DNA from 2 places in the Sporosarcina sp. E16_3 genome. Region 1 is predicted to be linked to the other one. Evidence: predicted binding sites of a transcription regulator. Region 1 holds the regulator's gene; the other holds the start of a gene.
The links. Region 1 encodes LexA, which represses DNA repair genes until DNA is damaged. Its sites were predicted from a motif close to CGAACATATGTTCG; they were not measured.

Region 1 (9,270 bases):
ATTTCTTCATAGGTCAGTCCTTTGTCCCTCAATGAAACGATTTCAGCTATCGGCACTTCAATACGCTCACGGCCTTCCGCGTTGCCCCTGTTTTTCAAGTTACGCTCGGGCCGATAGCCTTCCCTAACTGCACGTTTCATACCCCTCTTAATTTTGGCATTATGTAGTTTACGTTGGTATTCTTCGACGATAGCTAAAATTTCAAGTAACATTGTGTCCATTTCATTGAGCGCAATTGGCCCACTATCATTATGCGAATAAATCGCCGTGTCCGTCTTCGCCAATAGATGCAAAACCGCCATCCGAGCATTTCCACGCCCAAGCCTTGTTTCATCTTGGATAAGGATTGCATCGACTTCCTCATCACGGATGTAATCCAGAAGACTTAGAAGCCCCTCGCGGTCAATGTCAAAACCACTGTGTTTATCCATAAATGTCGCTACGTGTTCGAGACCAAGTTCTGCTGCCAAGTCAACAAGCTCTTCTTCTTGCCTCACTAGCGACATTTCCTGCGTTTCTTTCTCAGTGCTCACCCGGCAATAGATGACACCTCTTTTATTGCGTCCAGTCATCGATTAACACCCGCCAGTTGTGTATTGGTTTTCCGCACAGTAGGCAAAAGTAGATCCTCACCTTTTTTTATTGTAGCAGATGGTAAGTCATTCAATTTTATCACTTCTTTGATCCATTTATCTGTAGACATATTTGCCGAGTGGTGATTTGCGAGACCCCAAAGTGTATCCCCTTCAGTAATTGTGATTTTCGTGTCCGTTTGTTCTTTCTCGTATTTGCTTACACCTATGATTGCAAAACCCATACATAAAACGATAATTAGTAGAACATAACTATTTTCTTTAATAAAAGTCATCATTATTCCCCCTTACGAATACTTGTTCGGAATGCCTGTTCTTATTATAGAAAAAACAATCGGCATTGTCAACACTTATTCGAACCTGTGTTTGCCATTTATCCAGGAGACTGATATAATGAATCTATTGAAAAGACTAGATTGTCGGGAATTTCTTCACGACTTTCGGAAGTTAGCAGAATATAAGGTGAGAGGTGAATGGGATGAAAAAAATTTCAAAAAGACAAGAAGATATTTTGTCTTTCATTAAATCAGAAGTGAAGAAAAAAGGTTATCCACCATCCGTAAGGGAAATTGGCGAGGCTGTCGGCTTGGCATCAAGTTCAACTGTTCACGGACATCTAGCGCGATTGGAAAGCAAAGGTTTCATTAGAAGAGACCCAACAAAACCGAGAGCAATTGAAATACTCGATCCTGAAGGGTTGGAAACGATGAAACCCGGCGTTCTTCACGTACCCCTTGTCGGTAAAGTTACGGCAGGTCTTCCAATTACAGCAATTGAAAATATCGAGGAGTACTTCCCACTTCCTGAATCTTTTGGTACATCTGAAGACAATTTGTTCATGCTTGAAATAGTTGGGAACAGTATGATTGAAGCCGGAATTTTGAATGGCGACTATGTTGTCGTTAAACAACAACAAACAGCTAATAACGGCGAGATTGTCGTAGCAATGACCGAAGACGATGAAGCTACAGTGAAACGGTTCTTTAAAGAAAAAGATTATTTCCGTCTGCAACCTGAAAATGCTTCGATGGCTCCAATCATTCTCGATAATGTATCGATTCTAGGTAAAGTGGTTGGCGTTTATCGCATGATACACTAATTTAAAGTATGCAAAAGGGCTGTATCCTTCACTTGAAGGATACAGCCCTTTTTTAATTGAAGAATTGATTTGACAGTTCGGCTGATTGCCATGACAGTTTAACGTCTTGCACTCACAGTTTCACTGATTGCCAAGACAGTTAACTAACTTTACTTCCCAATCAAATTTTCTTTAACTAGTTTACCGATTGAGGACAACACAGCTACTTTTACATGCTCGTACGTCAGACCACCTTGGACATATGCCGTATAGGGCGGTCTGATTGGGCCGTCTGCTGTCAGCTCGATGCTGGAGCCTTGAATAAATGTTCCCGCCGCCATGATGACGTCGTCCGTGTAGCCAGGCATATACGATGGCTCAGGCGCGTAGTGCGCATTGATAGGCGAGTTTTCTTGTATTGACCGACAGAACGCAATCATTTGATCTGCATTTTCGAAAGATACCGATTGAATCAGGTCGGTTCTTTTTTCAGAGTAATGTGGCGACGTATTGAGTCCGAAGCTTTCTAGGAGTGCTGCTGTGAATAGCGCTCCTTTTACAGCTTGACTAACAACATGCGGCGCTAGGAAGAATCCTTGGTACATTTCACGTAGTGTATCTAGCGATGCCCCCGCTTCTGCCCCGAGACCTGGTGATGTCATCCGGTATGCACACTTTTCAACTAGATCGGCACGGCCAGCGATATAGCCACCCGTTCTTGCAAGTCCGCCACCTGGATTCTTGATGAGTGAACCTGCCATAAGGTCAACACCGACTTGAGTGGGCTCTTTTTCTTCGACAAATTCACCGTAACAGTTGTCCACAAAAACGACTAGTTCAGGATTAATGGCCTTCACTTTACGAACCATTTCACCGATTTCATCCACCATGAAAGAGGGACGATCCGAATAGCCTTTCGACCTCTGGATACCAATCATTTTCGTCTTACCGTGTATGTTTTTAGCTACTTCTTCAAAATCGACTGTACCATCTTCATTTAGATCAATATGTTTATAGGTAATGCCATAATCATGCAGTGAACCTGTGTCTTTCCCTTTTCCAGAAACGATAGAATCCAATGTGTCATAAGGTTTCCCCGTAATATAAAGGAGTTCATCACCCGGTCTTAGGATTCCGAAAAGGCTGATTGAAATTGCGTGTGTGCCCGAAATAATTTGGTTGCGTACGAGGCAATCTTCCGCCCCAAAAACGTCGGCGTATACTTGTTCCAATACATCCCGGCCCGCGTCATCGTAGCCGTAACCTGTTGAACCGGTCAGATGGAAATCGCTCACCATATTTTTACGGAATGCTCGTAGCACTTTCCGTTGATTGTAAAAAGCAGTTTTTTCTACGCCCTTAAAATAGGGTGCAAGTTTCTCTTCTATTATTTCAGCATCCTCAAATAACAAATCGTCTTGTTCAGTAAACATGATTGGTATTCCTCTTTTCATTAAATAGTCACTTCATTATCTTATCAGTCTGCTCGCAGAGGTCAACGTTTTACCGGGGCCTCATTGATAATTTATGAATACCTGTTAGAATTCTAAAGGGTGTATTGAATGGAGGAAATGAAGTGGCTTGGGATGTTTTTAGTTTTATCGGTACTGCGGCATTTGCCATTTCAGGCGCAATTGTTGCGATGGAAGAAGAATATGACATCTTTGGTGTTTATATATTGGGTATGGTCACTGCTTTTGGCGGCGGTGCCGTTCGTAACGTCTTAATAGGTGTGCCTGTCTCTGTTTTATGGGATCAGCAATTCTTATTTTTAGTGGCAAGTATTTTGATAACCATTATTTTCTTTTTTTCTAGGTATCTTCTTTCTCATTGGAATAGATGGGGTAATTATTTTGATGCAATCGGATTAGCTGCGTTCGCCATACAAGGCGCTATGTTGGCTATATCACTCAACATGTCGATTTATGCAATTATGGTCGCTGCGGTTTTAACAGGGGCTGGCGGCGGTGTTATCCGTGACCTGTTAGCAGGCAGGAGACCACTTGTCTTTAAACGAGACATCTATGCAGTATGGGCTGCAATCGCCGGCCTTATTGTCGGCCTCGGCCTATTTAAAAGTGATTTAGCACTATACGGACTGCTCGTTCTGACTGCCACACTTCGTATTCTATCGGTTGTCTTCCAATGGAAATTGCCGAACGGTAAAATCCAATAAATACAAAAGCGGAACGGGGATTATACTCCCTGTTCCGCTTTTTCTTACATCTAGACTCCGGGCACCTAGAGGCTCGGACATTAGTCGGTCCGGCTATGCGGCAAAGAACGCCACTTGGGCCTGCCGGATGCAGGTCATGCAGTCATCGCGACAGGACGTCGCGCACTTAGACTACCTTCCTTTTTCACGCATTATGCCTGCCGCCTCTGAACAGGCGCTTCCGCTTTTGGTTACATCTAGACTTCGGGCACCTAGAGGCTCGGACATAAGCCGGTCAGGCTATGTGGTAAAGAACGCCACTTCGCCAGCACGTCTTATGTCTGCCGCCTCTAAACAGGTACCCTCCGCTTTTGGTTATTCAGTCTCGTCTTTTAAAATAACCGGTTTCGTTGGGACATATGTGGAAATCGCATGTTTATAAATTAGTTGTTGCTTGCCGTCCGATTCAAGCAAGACGGTATAATTATCATACGATTTAATAAGTCCTTTCAATTGAAATCCATTCAGTAAAAATACCGTTACAAATGTATTATTCTTTCGTAACGAGTTTAAAAACGTTTCTTGCATGTTAACCTGTTTCATACGCCGAATCCTCCAGTTGTCATAGCTATATTTCTAGTGCTCCACTTACTTTATTCGACCCGGATTATCGAAATCCTTCAAAATTAACAAAATTCTCTTTACAATTTCGGTTGTACCCAATTCTGCATCGAACCAGCTGATGTCCAATTTGTTGCGGAAATAGGTCATTTGCCGTTTTGCGTAGTTACGCGTATTTTTTTTAATTAATTCAACAGCCTCGTCTAGTAACAACTTTTCTTCGATATAGAGATGAAGTTCCTTATAGCCAATCGCTTGTACAGATTGTACGCCACGAATGTTTTCATCCCATAATCGATTCGCTTCCTTTAGAAGACCTTGTTCCATCATTACGTCGACCCGGAGACCAATCCGTTCATAAAGCACTTCACGGTCCATCTCAAGACCAATAATGAGGTGATCATACAACGGCGCCTGTCCCGCGTCATCTTCGTGGTCGTCTTTCGTTTTACCTGTCACCTCAATGATTTCAAGCGCGCGAACCAACCGACGATGATTGTTCGGATGAATTTTTTCAGCACTCACTGGGTCAAGCTCGACGAGTTTTTCATGCAGATAGGCGGCCCCTTTTTCAGTCAGTTCCTGCTCTAAGCGTTGCCTTACTTCTAGATCCGCCGCTTCTTCTGTAAAACGAAAATCGAACAGCACGGATTGAATATATAATCCTGTGCCCCCTGCGATAATTGGTATTTTTCCACGACCTTGTATATCTGCAATCCATTTGCGCACATCCGTTTGGTACTCAGCAACAGAAAAAGGTTCATTCGGTTCTTTTATATCGAATAAATGATGCGGGATGCCATCCATTTCCTCTTCAGTGATTTTAGCCGTTCCAATATCAAGCCCTTTGTATACTTGCATTGCATCACCATTAATGACTTCCCCACCAATTATTTTGGCAAGTTCGACACTTAAGGCCGTCTTTCCAGATGCTGTTGGTCCGACGATTGCGATTACTTCAGGATAATTCCTCATTTTTTTCAATCCAGTCATAAACGGTTTCGAATACGTGTTGACGGTTCTTTTCATGGAGCATTTCATGCCTGCCACCTTCGAACAAAAATACCGTAACATCTTCTATGCCCGCGTTATTATATTGCTTTGCTACACTCCAAACCCCTTTTCCATTGTCACCTACCGGGTCTTCACTCCCTGAAAAGAGGAAGATAGGAAGTTTTTTCGGGATTTTATTTATTTCATCTATGTCATGGATGTCTCCAAGTCCTTTGAATAAATCCGCAAAAAATTGTGTTGTTGAGACTGCTCCACACTGGGGATCAATCAAGTATTTTTCAACCGCTTCCATATCCGTAGATAGCCAATCGAATGGTGTCTTTGGTTGATGAACCGATTTATTGAAACCACCAAAAACGAGTTTATTCAGGAAATTATCCGGCTGATCAAAACCGTTTTTCTTGCCGTTTAGATAAGCAACTACCTGTCCGGCCAAACGGCTTACACCAGGATTCCCACCTGTCCCTGACAAGATTGCCAGGTCTACTTCACTGCCATGGAGCTGGACATATCTCCGTGCAACAAACGATCCCATGCTATGACCGAACAGAACAAAACGCGGGGATGGGTACTGCTCCCGGAGATTCGAAATGACTTCGAAAGCATCTTGAACAACGTGGTCAAATCCACCTTCATCGGCAAAATGCCCTTTTATGCCATTCATTTTAGCCGTTTTACCATGTCCTCGGTGGTCGTGGCCGGATACGATATAGCCTTTCCCAACAAGGTATTGTGCAAATTCTTCATACCTGCCAATATGCTCGGCCATACCGTGTAGAAGATGGATATGTCCTAGCGGATTGCCTTCCGGTTTCATAACGATAGCGTGGATTAAAAAACCATCTGTCATTTCGATTGTCGCTTCTCTCATTGACGTCCACCATCCTTCACTTTAGATCTGGGAATTGCTTCCTACATCACTCGTTTGAACATTTTTTCAAGTTCATATGTCGTGAAATGAATAAGCACCGGTCTGCCATGCGGACAAGTAAATGGATTGTCGGCGGCGGATAGATCATTCAACAACCTTTCCATATCTGCGAGTGTCAAATGGTGATTAGCTTTGATGGACCGTTTGCAACTCATCATAATCGCTGCTTCTTCACGCAATTTACCGATATCAATTTTCCGTGTAGTCAACACTTGTTCAATAATATCTTCGATGATAACCGTCTCTTCTCCTGCTGGAAACCAAGATGGATATTCTTTTACCGCATAAGAAGAGGGCCCAAACTCCTCCAGGAAGATACCGACTTCCTGCAACAGACTCATGTTTTCCTCGATTTTCGTTTTCTCGTCTGCAGAGTAATGAAACATAAGGGGAATTAATAACATTTGACGTTCTTCATTATCTGTCTCACTCAATTTATCTCTAAAAAACTCATATTTTATTCGTTCTTGAGCTGCGTGTTGATCAATCATGAAGAAGCCGTCTTCATTTTGCGCAACAATATAGGTGCCATGAACCTGTCCAACTGGTGCTAAAGCCGGGAAGTTTTTGTCCAACTCCCGCTGTTCTGCTTCGTCTGGAACAGCGGATGATTCATTGACGCTCCATGAGTCCTGGTCTTGAACAATCGTTGGTTCATTGACTGTCCACGATGTTCGTTCAACAGTTTCATTTTCAGCAAGTTCATAAGGTTGGTACGCAGGCTTTTCGAGTGGTGCCATTGACGGTGCCGTCACGGGTGTTGGTCTTTCCGCTTGGAATTGATTCCACATATTTACTTGTTCAGATTGATTTTTCTTGGCAGGTTCTTTTTTAATAGCATCTGGAACGATGGTGTTTTTCCGGATCGCTTTTTGGACGGATTCTTTAATTAACGCCAGTAACTCGCCCTCTTTACTCATGCGGATATGTTGTTTGGAAGGATGCACGTTGACGTCTGTCAAATAAGGGTCCCCTTCAACATTGATAACCGAAATTGGAGATCGTCCAATCGGCAAATACGTATGGAATGCATCTAGTATCGCGTGATTGATCGCATTGCTCTTTACCCATCTACCATTGACGATTAACGTCATATAGTTTCTTGACGCTCGGGTCATTTCAGGTAGAGTCACATGGCCTGAAACACTGTAATCCGCATTCTCTCCCGCGAAGCTTACCATTTTACGGGCGACAGCTATGCCGTATATATCTGATAGCACACGACGCTGATCTCCGCTTCCAGCTGTCTGCAATAATACTTGACTGTAATGCGAGAGTTTAAACGCGATGGAGGGATGACTGAGCGCAAGTCGATTGACAAGATCGATTGTATGACCAAGCTCAGTCTGAATTGTTTTCATATATTTTAGGCGTGCAGGCGTATTGAAAAACAATTGGGAAACAGTAATGTCCGTCCCTTTGCGGAATGCAGCATTATCGTGTTTGACAAGTCGACCTCCGTCAATTTGTACTTCTGTGCCTTCTGTTTCACCGTCGGAAGTCCACATAATGATCTTGGACACGGATGCAATACTCGCAAGTGCTTCTCCGCGGAAACCAAGTGTACGAATTCGGAACAGATCATGGTCATTGGATATCTTACTCGTTGCATGCCGCTCAAACGCTTGAACAGCATCTTTTTTAGACATACCATTGCCGTTATCTGTTACACGAATTGTCAGTAGACCGGCTTCCTCAAGTCCAATTTCAATCACAGTACTTTCTGCATCAATCGCATTTTCAACAAGCTCTTTCACGATGGAAGCAGGACGTTCGACGACTTCGCCCGCAGCGATTTTATTGGACAGCGTATCGTCCATCACTTTGATGATGTCTATCGGTCTCACCCTTTCTTAGGTCTGAGCTTTTCTTTCAATTCATGGATGTATTGCAGTGCCTGAAACGGCGTCATATTAAGTAGATCAGCATCATTCAGATCAGTCAGTACTTCTTGTTCCTCTGTCGACAAGGTAATCTGCTCTTCCTGTTGGATATCAAAAAAGTTCAATTGCGTCGGTTCATCTTCACGAACCGTTCGTTTTTCCACATTTTCAAAAGTAGTGAGTAATGTTTTTGCTCGGTTGAGAAGCGATTCGGGTAGACCTGCAAGATCCGCAACGTAAATTCCGTAACTCTTATCAGCTGGCCCCGCCATCACTTTATGGAGAAAGACGACTTTTCCATCCTGTTCCATTGCAGCGACATGAACATTTTCAAGTCGTGAAAGTTCTTTATCCAAATTGGTCAGTTCATGATAATGGGTAGAAAACAGCGTATTCGCTCCGATTTCATTGTGAATATGCTCCATCATCGCCTGCGCCAAAGCCATGCCATCGTAAGTTGAAGTCCCGCGTCCGATTTCATCAAAAAGGAGAAGACTTTTTGCAGTTGCATTTGCGATGGCAAATTGTGATTCCATCATTTCCATCATAAATGTACTTTGTCCTGAAGCCAGGTCATCCGCTGCACCAATTCTAGTGAATATTTGATCGGTAACAGGAAGTAAAGCCTGGTCACAAGGAACGTAGCAACCAATCTGTGCCATCACGACAATGAGCGCAACTTGCCTCATGTATGTACTTTTACCGGACATGTTTGGTCCCGTGATAAGGAGCATATTCGCTTCGTCAGTCAATTTGCAGTTGTTCGGAACGTATAGAGAATGGTCAATCATCTTTTCAACAACCGGATGACGACCGTTCTTGATTTCCAATGCTTTCCCATCGTGAAATACTGGTTTTACGTAGTTACGCTTTTCCGAAACCGCCGCGAATGAAAGAAGGACATCCAGTTCGCTGAGTACACTTGCGAGATGCTGAATATGCCGAATATGCATTTTCATGGAATCCCGGATTGTACTGAATAATTGATACTCAAG
Region 2 (9,270 bases), on a different contig from region 1:
CGAGCACTTTGTAAAGCACTTGATTGATAAGCGTGCTTTTCCCCGATCCAGAAACACCTGTCACAGCTATGAATTGGCCAAGTGGAATATCTACATTTACATTTTTTAAATTATTTTCAGATGCACCTTTAATGACGATTTTTCGTCCATCCAGTTTACGTCTTTCCAACGGCAGCGGGATAAACTTCTTGCCACTCAAGTATTGACCTGTCAGTGAATTAGGGTCATTCATCACTTTTTCAGGTGTACCTGCAGAAACGATTTCTCCCCCCGCAACACCCGCACCAGGTCCGATATCAATTAAATAATCGGCAGCCATCATCGTATCTTCATCATGCTCAACTACAATCAATGTGTTGCCGATGTCGCGCATACTTTTCAATGTACCAATTAAGCGGTCGTTATCGCGCTGATGAAGTCCAATAGATGGTTCATCTAAGATATATAGAACGCCAGTCAGTCTTGAACCAATTTGCGTTGCCAATCGAATCCGCTGTGCTTCTCCGCCAGATAGCGTCCCAGCCGCCCTCGATAACGACAAATAATCGAGTCCAACATTAATTAGGAATCCGAGACGCTCTTCGATTTCACGCAATATAAGCTTCGCAATTTGCGCATCTTTTTCTGACAGCACAAGATTTTTGAAAAACTGGTCTGCCTCAGTAATAGACAATTCCGTAACTTTCCCAACATGTACGCCATTCACTTTTACCGCGAGCGACTCTTCCTTTAAACGGTATCCGGCACATGTTGGACACGGCCGCTGTGACATATACTTTTCCATCTGTTCTCGGATATAATCTGAAGAAGTTTCTTTATAGCGACGTTCTACATTTGCCAAAACACCTTCGAAGTAGATATTGCTATCTCGCGTGCCACCAAATTCGTTTGTGTAACGGAATCGAATTTTTTCATCTTTTGAGCCATTTAATATTTTATCAAGTTCATCGTCTGCCAATTCATTTACCGGCACATCCATGGATATGCCAAAATGATCCGCAACAGTTTTTAAGAGTTCCGGATAGTATTGTGAACTTGTCGGTTCCCACGGCGCAATCGCATGATCTTTTAATGATAGCGTTGGGTCTGGCATGATTAATTCCGGGTCAACTTCTTGCTTTGTCCCCAGCCCATCACATTCCTGACAAGCACCAAACGGACTGTTGAATGAAAACATTCTTGGTTCAAGTTCACCAATTGAAAATCCGCATAATGGGCAAGCATGATGTTCACTGAACAAGAGTTCTTCCCCGTCCATGACGTCAACCAATACAGTTCCATCCGCGAGACGAAGCGCTGATTCAAGAGAGTCGCTTAGGCGTGCAGCAATATCTTCTTTCATAACAATCCGGTCAATGACAACTTCTATCGTATGCTTCTTGTTTTTGTTCAATTCAATATTGTCGTCGAGGTCTATGATTTCACCGTTGACACGAATTCGCACATACCCTTGTTTCTTAATATCTTCGATTAATTTTACATGTGTTCCTTTACGACCTGATACAATCGGTGCCAGAACTTGAATACGTGCACGCTCCGGTAATTTCATAAGGCGGTCAACCATTTGCTCAATTGTCTGTGACGAAATTTCCGTTCCGTGAATCGGGCAGATTGGTTTGCCTACACGAGCATAAAGAAGACGGAGATAGTCGTATATTTCCGTCGCGGTTCCGACGGTCGAGCGGGGATTGCGGCTTGTCGTCTTTTGATCAATTGAAATTGCAGGGGATAGTCCTTCAATGACATCCACATCCGGCTTGTCCATCTGACCTAGAAACTGTCTTGCATAAGAAGATAATGATTCAACGTACCTCCGCTGTCCTTCAGCGTAAATTGTATCGAATGCGAGTGAAGATTTTCCCGACCCCGAAAGTCCTGTCATGACGACCAATTTGTCACGTGGAATATTTATGTTAATGTTCTTCAAATTATTCGCGCGTGCGCCTTGTATGATGATTTCTTTATTCTTCATAAAAACCCTACCTTTCAGCCTTCAATTCCATGATCGTATCCCTTAGTTCAGCAGCACGTTCGAAGTCGAGTGCTTTCGCCGCCTCTTTCATCTCTTTTTCCAAAGTGACAAGAAGCGTTGTTTTTTCGTCCTTTGTCAACTTCTTGCCCTGTGTTACTTTTTCTAAATAGGAAATAGCTTCTTCTGATACTGCGGTTGCGCGAATCACATCACGGATTTCCTTTTTAATTGTCGTCGGCGTTATGCCATGCTCTTCATTGTATTTTCGTTGAATATCTCGACGTCGCTCCGTTTCACCAATTGCCTTCGCCATGGAGTCCGTCACCCTGTCTGCATACAAAATAACATGTCCATTGGAGTTACGGGCAGCGCGGCCCATCGTCTGAATAAGTGCTCGCTCAGAACGAAGAAATCCTTCTTTATCTGCATCTAAGATTACAACAAGTGATACCTCGGGAATATCTATCCCTTCCCTTAAGAGATTAATCCCTACTAAGACATCATATGTGCCTATTCGCAGTTCTCGTAACGTTTCAATTCGTTCAAGTGTTTTAATATCAGAATGAAGGTATTGAACTTTTATACCAATTTCCTTCAAGTAATCGGTCAAGTCTTCGGACATTTTCTTTGTTAACGTCGTAATTAGAACTCGTTCGTTCTGTTTCGTCCGTTCTCTTATTTGACCTATCAAATCATCAATCTGTCCTTCAATTGGACGGATTTCAATCGTCGGATCTAGTAGTCCAGTCGGGCGGATAATTTGTTGAACCATTTCGGGAGTATGCTCCATTTCGTAAGGACCTGGTGTCGCAGAAACATAAATCGCTTCATGGACATGGTCTTCGAATTCTTGGAATGTCAGCGGTCTGTTGTCGAGTGCTGAAGGTAGACGAAAACCATGTTCAACAAGGACATTTTTCCGTGCCTGGTCACCGTTATACATACCGCGTATTTGTGGTAGTGAGACATGACTTTCATCAACAATAATAAGAAAGTCATCTGGGAAATAGTCAAGCAGCGTATACGGGATCGCTCCAGCAGGACGAAGCGTTAAATGGCGAGAATAGTTTTCGATACCCGAACAGAAACCCATTTCCCGCATCATTTCAAGATCATAGCGTGTCCGCTGTTCAAGGCGCTGTGCTTCCAACAGTTTGTCCTGGGAACGAAATTCTTTCAAACGTTCTTCTAGTTCTATCTCAATGTTTTCAATTGCCTTGACCATTTTTTCTTCACCAGTGACAAAGTGAGATGCGGGGAATATGGCGACGTGTTCACGTTCGCCGAGAATTTCACCTGTCAGTGAGTCCACTTCGCGAATCCGTTCAATTTCATCACCGAAAAACTCGATTCGTAAGCAATGTTCATCCTGGGATGCTGGTAAAAGTTCAACAACATCGCCGCGTACTCGGAACGTACCCCGAGTGAAGCTTATGTCATTCCGTTCGTATTGAATATCTACAAATCTGCGTAGCAGTTCATTACGTCCGATTTCCATACCTGGACGGAGAGATACAACATGTGCGCTGTATTCTTCTGGGGAACCTAGGCCATAAATGCAGGAGACAGAGGCAACAATGAGCACGTCATTCCTTTCAAATAAGGAAGATGTGGCAGAGTGACGCAATTTATCAATTTCGTCATTGATGCTTGAGTCTTTTTCAATAAAGGTGTCGGTATGTGCAATATACGCTTCTGGCTGATAATAATCATAGAAACTGACGAAATATTCAACAGCATTATCAGGAAAAAACTCTTTAAATTCACTATATAATTGACCCGCTAATGTTTTGTTGTGAGCCATAACGAGAGTCGGTTTATTAATTTCCGTTAAGACATTCGAAACCGTGAACGTCTTCCCAGTCCCGGTTGCACCGAGCAAAGTTTGGTGCTTCTCACCTCGGTTATGTCCTTCTAATAGTTGTGCGATCGCAGACGGCTGATCGCCTTTTGGTGTATAAGGGGCTTGCAAATTGAATTTTCCGATCATCGGAAAAACCTCCTCTATCAGTTACTTCTATCTTATCACTTTACCCATCTTTTGACGAGTAAAAAGCGAACGTACGTTTTTTAACTAATTCCCCACATTTGTTGATTAACCATTTAGTTACATAGTATAAGGTGAGATGGGCTTGGTAACCTTCATTTTCACTGGACTATTTCCGACCCGCTTACAGCTAACTAGTCATGACAGATTTACTGAGGGGTCCTAGTGTGGATAGAAGTCATTCAATCCAAAGCGATCCAAAAGCGCAACTATACAAGTAGCGGCCAGCTTGTGATCAAGTTAGTTACTGGTTGTTTGGTTAATCAACAGACGTGCTAATTTCACTTTCTATAAAACACACAGAAAAAAACGCTGCATGTCTATTCAACATGTAGCGTCCTACCATTTTTCAATCATTCTCTTCAAGTTTTCCCAGTCTTTCGGAATACGTTAGGAATGCGCTTTCATCCCGACAGTCAAGCGCAAGGTCGATAAACCCCATAATCCTGGTCTTCGTTTGCTCTCTGTGTATATGTTTCAAAAAAAGATCCAAATAAATTTCATTCAACAGTTTTTCCGCTTGGAGCGAAGTACTGTTTTTCCCTACAGCTTTCAAAAACTCGGCATATGAATAATTGTTTTCCATCCCTATCACCCCTGCTGCCTTTTATTTAGTATATCTAATTTCAGAGATAAGTTGCAAGGTTTTTCGGAATATTCTATTTTTTATTTAGTCATATTTTATTAAAGAAACGCCCCGCCTGCAATTGATTGCAAACGGGACGACTTATCACTCATATTCTTTATTTTCCACAGTCAATCTAATCGTCGCCTCGGAGATGATGAGGATGACAGCCCCGACAAGGAATGTTGTTACAGAAACCCCATACAGATACAGTGCAGCACATATAACTACTGCCGCCTGAATCCATTGGACTGTACGAACGATTCTTTTAATTGCATCTGGACGGGTGTCTTCCTTTTCTGGAAACAGCATATCCATCCGAAAATCGTCCCCGGCCCGCAATGCGTGGATAAGTTGTACGGCAGAGGCAAATGCTAGTGCTCCTGCGAATATGAACACGACAATCGGGAACGGAATGAAAATCGCCCCAAGTGCTGATAAAGCAGTTAGCCTTACCCATAGCCAAAAAATATCATCTGTACGTATAAATGTGCGTTTGATTAGATACGTTTGTGCAACAGGATTTCTGAAGTTCGGAGATCCCATCGCAAAACCGAGCCATGCTCGTCTACTAACGGATCCTTTCAAATGTGGAACGTCTGTGAAGTAGTTGGCAAAACGATAAAAACGCATCATTCGATTCTGTTCAAGTGAGATGAAATGGTCGTAAGGAAACGGTTTTAGCATCCTCTTTTTTCGCCAATACAAGTTGTACATACCAATAAGTACAGCAATTACCGGAAGAATAAGAGGACTTCCTGCAAGACCAAAATAAATTATGGATCCCCCCATTAAAAATCGGACGACCCTATCTAGCCAGATTCCTTTCCCATCCAAAGCATGTCTGAAATTATATTCCGACTCAATGAATACTCGCTTAATGACCAGCAACAAAATTGCGGTGATGATGTACTCCATCTTCGACCCGGTCCCTGTAGCTGAAAGTAACGGCAACGCAACAATATATAAAATAAATGGTACTGGCAATTGTGAATAGAAACTCCAACTCAAAGCCCGTTTCATATACGTAACAAGCTTTTGTTCCAACGGGAGGAAATAAACCGTGTCCGCGGGTTTCAATAGCGTCACTGGCGGCGAAAAGGCGAGCGCTAGTCCAAGTATGATAGCCGTAAGCAATGCCGCTGGGAAATCTGCTGGCACTTCCTTCAACCATTCGCTATACGTATAGCCCCCCGCCCCGATTGTGAAGACAAGGACAATTGCCAAATGACCTGTAAATACATATTTTAAATACTTTTGGAGCTCGGTTATATAATGGACGAACCGGGATCCCCATATTTCACGCAAATTGTTCATTGTCGTTTTCCTCTGTCATCGCAATATACAAGTCATCCAATGATGCGTCAGGACGTCCGAATGCCTTTCTCAAGTCATCCATCGTTCCTTCCGCTCGCACCCGTCCTTCGTGCAGCAAAATGATCCTGTCGCAATGTTTTTCCGCAGTTGGCAATACATGCGTTGACATAAGAATAGAAGCCCCATTTTCTGTTCTCTGCGTCATTTGCTTTAATAGTGATTTGATGCCTATTGGATCGAGGCCGACAAATGGTTCATCGATAATATATAATGATGGATTAACGAGAAAAGCACACATGATCATTACTTTTTGACGCATCCCTTTTGAAAAATGCGCTGGGAACCAGTTTAGACGTTTCTCCATCCGGAATTCCCGGAGTAACTCATCTGATCGCGCTTCAAACACTTCTTTATCAAGGTCGTATGCCATCGCTGTTAGTTCAAGATGTTCCCTCAGCGTCAATTCTTCATAGAGTATCGGCGTTTCAGGAATATAAGTGAACGCCTTCCTATACTTTTCGGGATCTTCACTGAATGTCACCCCGTTAACACGAATTTCTCCCTTATGTGGATTCATTAATCCGATAATATGTTTAATAGTTGTACTTTTCCCCGCCCCATTTAGTCCAATCAGACCCACTAACTCGCCATGTCCGATGTTAAATGATAAATCATACAGAACGGGTTTACGTGTGTATCCGCCTGTTACGTCTTGTAATTCAAGAATTTCCATATCCATCCTCCATTCTTCTATTCATTTTAGCAAAAAACGGTTTAAAAAGCTTTCTCCTTCATACAACTATATAGAATGATTGCATTGAATAACGCTTGGGCCTGCAGAATGCAGATCATGCAGTCGTTGCGACACGACGTCGCTAACTTAGACTGCCTTCCTTTACCTGTAAGGCGCCTACGCTAGTCTGAATACCGTCTTCAATATTTCAACCTATATCTTAAATTATGCTACACTTGTCCCATTCATGAAAAGGAGTGGTGAAAATGACTGCTTGTATTTTTTGTAAAATCATTGAAGGAACAATCCCTAGCGTAAAAGTTTATGAAGATGAGCATGTACTCGCCTTCATGGATATTATGCCTGTAACGACAGGACATGTGCTTCTTATCCCGAAAACACATCGTGAAAATATCTATGATTTAACTGCTGAAGAAGCAGCCCAACTATTTTCTGTCGTACCCAAAATCGCCAATGCGCTAAAAGATGAATTCAAACCAGCTGGAATGAATTTATTGCAAAACAATGGCGCATTTGCAGGACAAGCCGTCTTCCATTCCCATCTGCATTTCATCCCTCGCTATGATGAAACCGACGGATTCCAACCAACTTTTGAAACGAAGGAATCTGAAACAAGTGTGGAACGAGTTCAGGAGATTGCAGCTGGAATTCGAAGAAAGTTAGAACAATAAGCTTGCAAGTTATCTGAATACCGTGTAAGATTCATAATAAGTTTTTCGCTGTCGATCATGAGGATACGTCAGGAAAAACTCAAAAAAACAGATGAGCCGAGGAGAGATGAGAAATGAATACGAAAAGTCTTGTATTAATGTCATTATTAACTGCTGTAGGTGCTGCATTGTACCTAATAATTCCACCCATTACTGGCGGAATGAAACCCGATTTCATGCTGACAATGATGTTTATCAGCATATTCCTGTTCCCTGAAGTGCGCAATGTATTTTTACTTGCTGGAACAACAGGTATTATTTCAAACTTTCCAGGGGGCTTCATCCCCAATGTGGTTGATAAGTTCATTACTGCATTTGTAATCTATGCAATTATTGTTTCACTTAAAAAGATCACAGGTAACTTGATCGCTTCCACTGTTGTAGCAGGTATTGGAACTGTATTGTCAGGGAGTATCTTCCTTTCAATCGCCATTTTCATTCTTGGAGCAGATTTACCGTTCGGAGGGTTATTCTTAGCAGTTGTACTTCCCGCTGTTGCCATGAACGGAATTGCATTTTTCTTGATCTACCCAATTGTTAAGGGTTTGGTCAAGCGATCCTCGTTTAAAACTGCATTTTCCAATTAAAATTATAGCGAAAGCTTTCCGTCTCCACGAGGAGAGCTTTTTTTTGATGCCCAGTCGCTTATATATCTCATTATTGCCCAGGCTCCTTTAAAATGTTTTAATTAAGCCAGAGCAAGGAATACTATTCATAATAAGAAGGAGTGCATTATTCATGAAAGCATCTACATTTTTCATCGGACTCGTGACCGGTTCAGTTGCGGCCGCTGTTACGGTATTGTATTCAACTCCCCAATCGGGAAGCCAGCTTCGGACATCCGTCAGGGATGCTTCAAGTGACATGAAATTTTTGTTCAAAGATGTAAAGGTAAAAGTCGATGATCTAAAAGAGTCCATTTCCCATCTTACAAAAGAAGCGAAAGAAACTGTTCCAACAACAATCGATGGCATCAAGGGTTCAGTAGAGGAATGGCAACATTCAACCGAATCAAATCGAGAACGCATGGAAAAAGAAATTGCTGCAATCCAAACTGCTCTTGAAGAACTGGAACGAAATATCGCAACACAGCAAAGATAAAGGTAATCAACATTCAGTGGGGGCTACATCCTCCACTGATTATTTAATGAACTTTGGCAAAGCCTAGGTAATCAACATCCTGTTGGCCCTAACCATTCAGGCTATTATGGGCAGATGATCTCCCACTTCTTCTCACGTCCTTGCAGACTTGAAGTAGGGTTCCTACTGCCCGTTAATGCAGGATAATTTTAAAGCACATACAATCTACCATTTAGGAATGCAGTCTACTCTCCACAAAAGGCCTACACTATATAGGTTTTAAGTAGTGGATACGGCCGCATTCCTAATTTTTATGTCAATTTCTCTTCAACGTTATTATTGACTCAAAATCTTTTTTCACAATCTTTACTTTTCTCTTCTTTGCTTTCCTGCTATAATAAAAGAAGCGGAAAAATATAGAAAGAAGGTGTTTCCAATGTCAGAGCAAAAGTACTCTCCGAAAGAAGCAATGATTTTCAGTCAAAGGGTTGCACAGATGTCAAAAGCACTTTGGAAAGCGGTAGAAAAAGATTGGCAGCAATGGATAAAACCTTATGACTTGAATATTAATGAGCATCACATTTTATGGATTTCTTACCATCTTCAAGGTGCCACTATTTCTGACATCGCTAAATTCGGAGTCATGCATGTTTCAACAGCATTCAACTTTTCAAAGAAGCTGGAAGATCGTGAGTATTTACGGTTTTATAAAAAAGACGATGACAGAAGAAATACATATGTTGAAGTTACAGAGGCAGGGGAGAA

Region 2: uvrB (excinuclease ABC subunit UvrB) is a predicted target of LexA. The motif match lies at 4,029-4,042, and genes of this name have one in related genera.

The regions. Positions count from the first base shown of each region.
Region 1 is NZ_JADPRX010000014.1:37,970-47,239, forward strand. It holds gene I2483_RS10110 (YneB family resolvase-like protein) at 1-572, opposite strand, end outside; gene yneA (cell division suppressor protein YneA) at 569-868, opposite strand; gene lexA (transcriptional repressor LexA) at 1,072-1,692, shown strand; gene I2483_RS10125 (methionine gamma-lyase family protein) at 1,842-3,104, opposite strand; gene I2483_RS10130 (TRIC cation channel family protein) at 3,248-3,847, shown strand; gene hfq (RNA chaperone Hfq) at 4,202-4,429, opposite strand; gene miaA (tRNA (adenosine(37)-N6)-dimethylallyltransferase MiaA) at 4,475-5,422, opposite strand; gene I2483_RS10145 (alpha/beta hydrolase) at 5,406-6,332, opposite strand; gene mutL (DNA mismatch repair endonuclease MutL) at 6,374-8,230, opposite strand; gene mutS (DNA mismatch repair protein MutS) at 8,236-9,270, opposite strand, start outside.
Region 2 is NZ_JADPRX010000017.1:30,007-39,276, forward strand. It holds gene uvrA (excinuclease ABC subunit UvrA) at 1-1,972, opposite strand, end outside; gene uvrB (excinuclease ABC subunit UvrB) at 1,980-3,962, opposite strand; gene I2483_RS11395 (IDEAL domain-containing protein) at 4,369-4,605, opposite strand; gene I2483_RS11400 (ABC transporter permease) at 4,750-5,961, opposite strand; gene I2483_RS11405 (ABC transporter ATP-binding protein) at 5,945-6,694, opposite strand; gene I2483_RS11410 (HIT family protein) at 6,961-7,386, shown strand; gene I2483_RS11415 (tryptophan transporter) at 7,500-8,012, shown strand; gene I2483_RS11420 (YtxH domain-containing protein) at 8,164-8,526, shown strand; gene I2483_RS11425 (HTH-type transcriptional regulator Hpr) at 8,942-9,270, shown strand, end outside.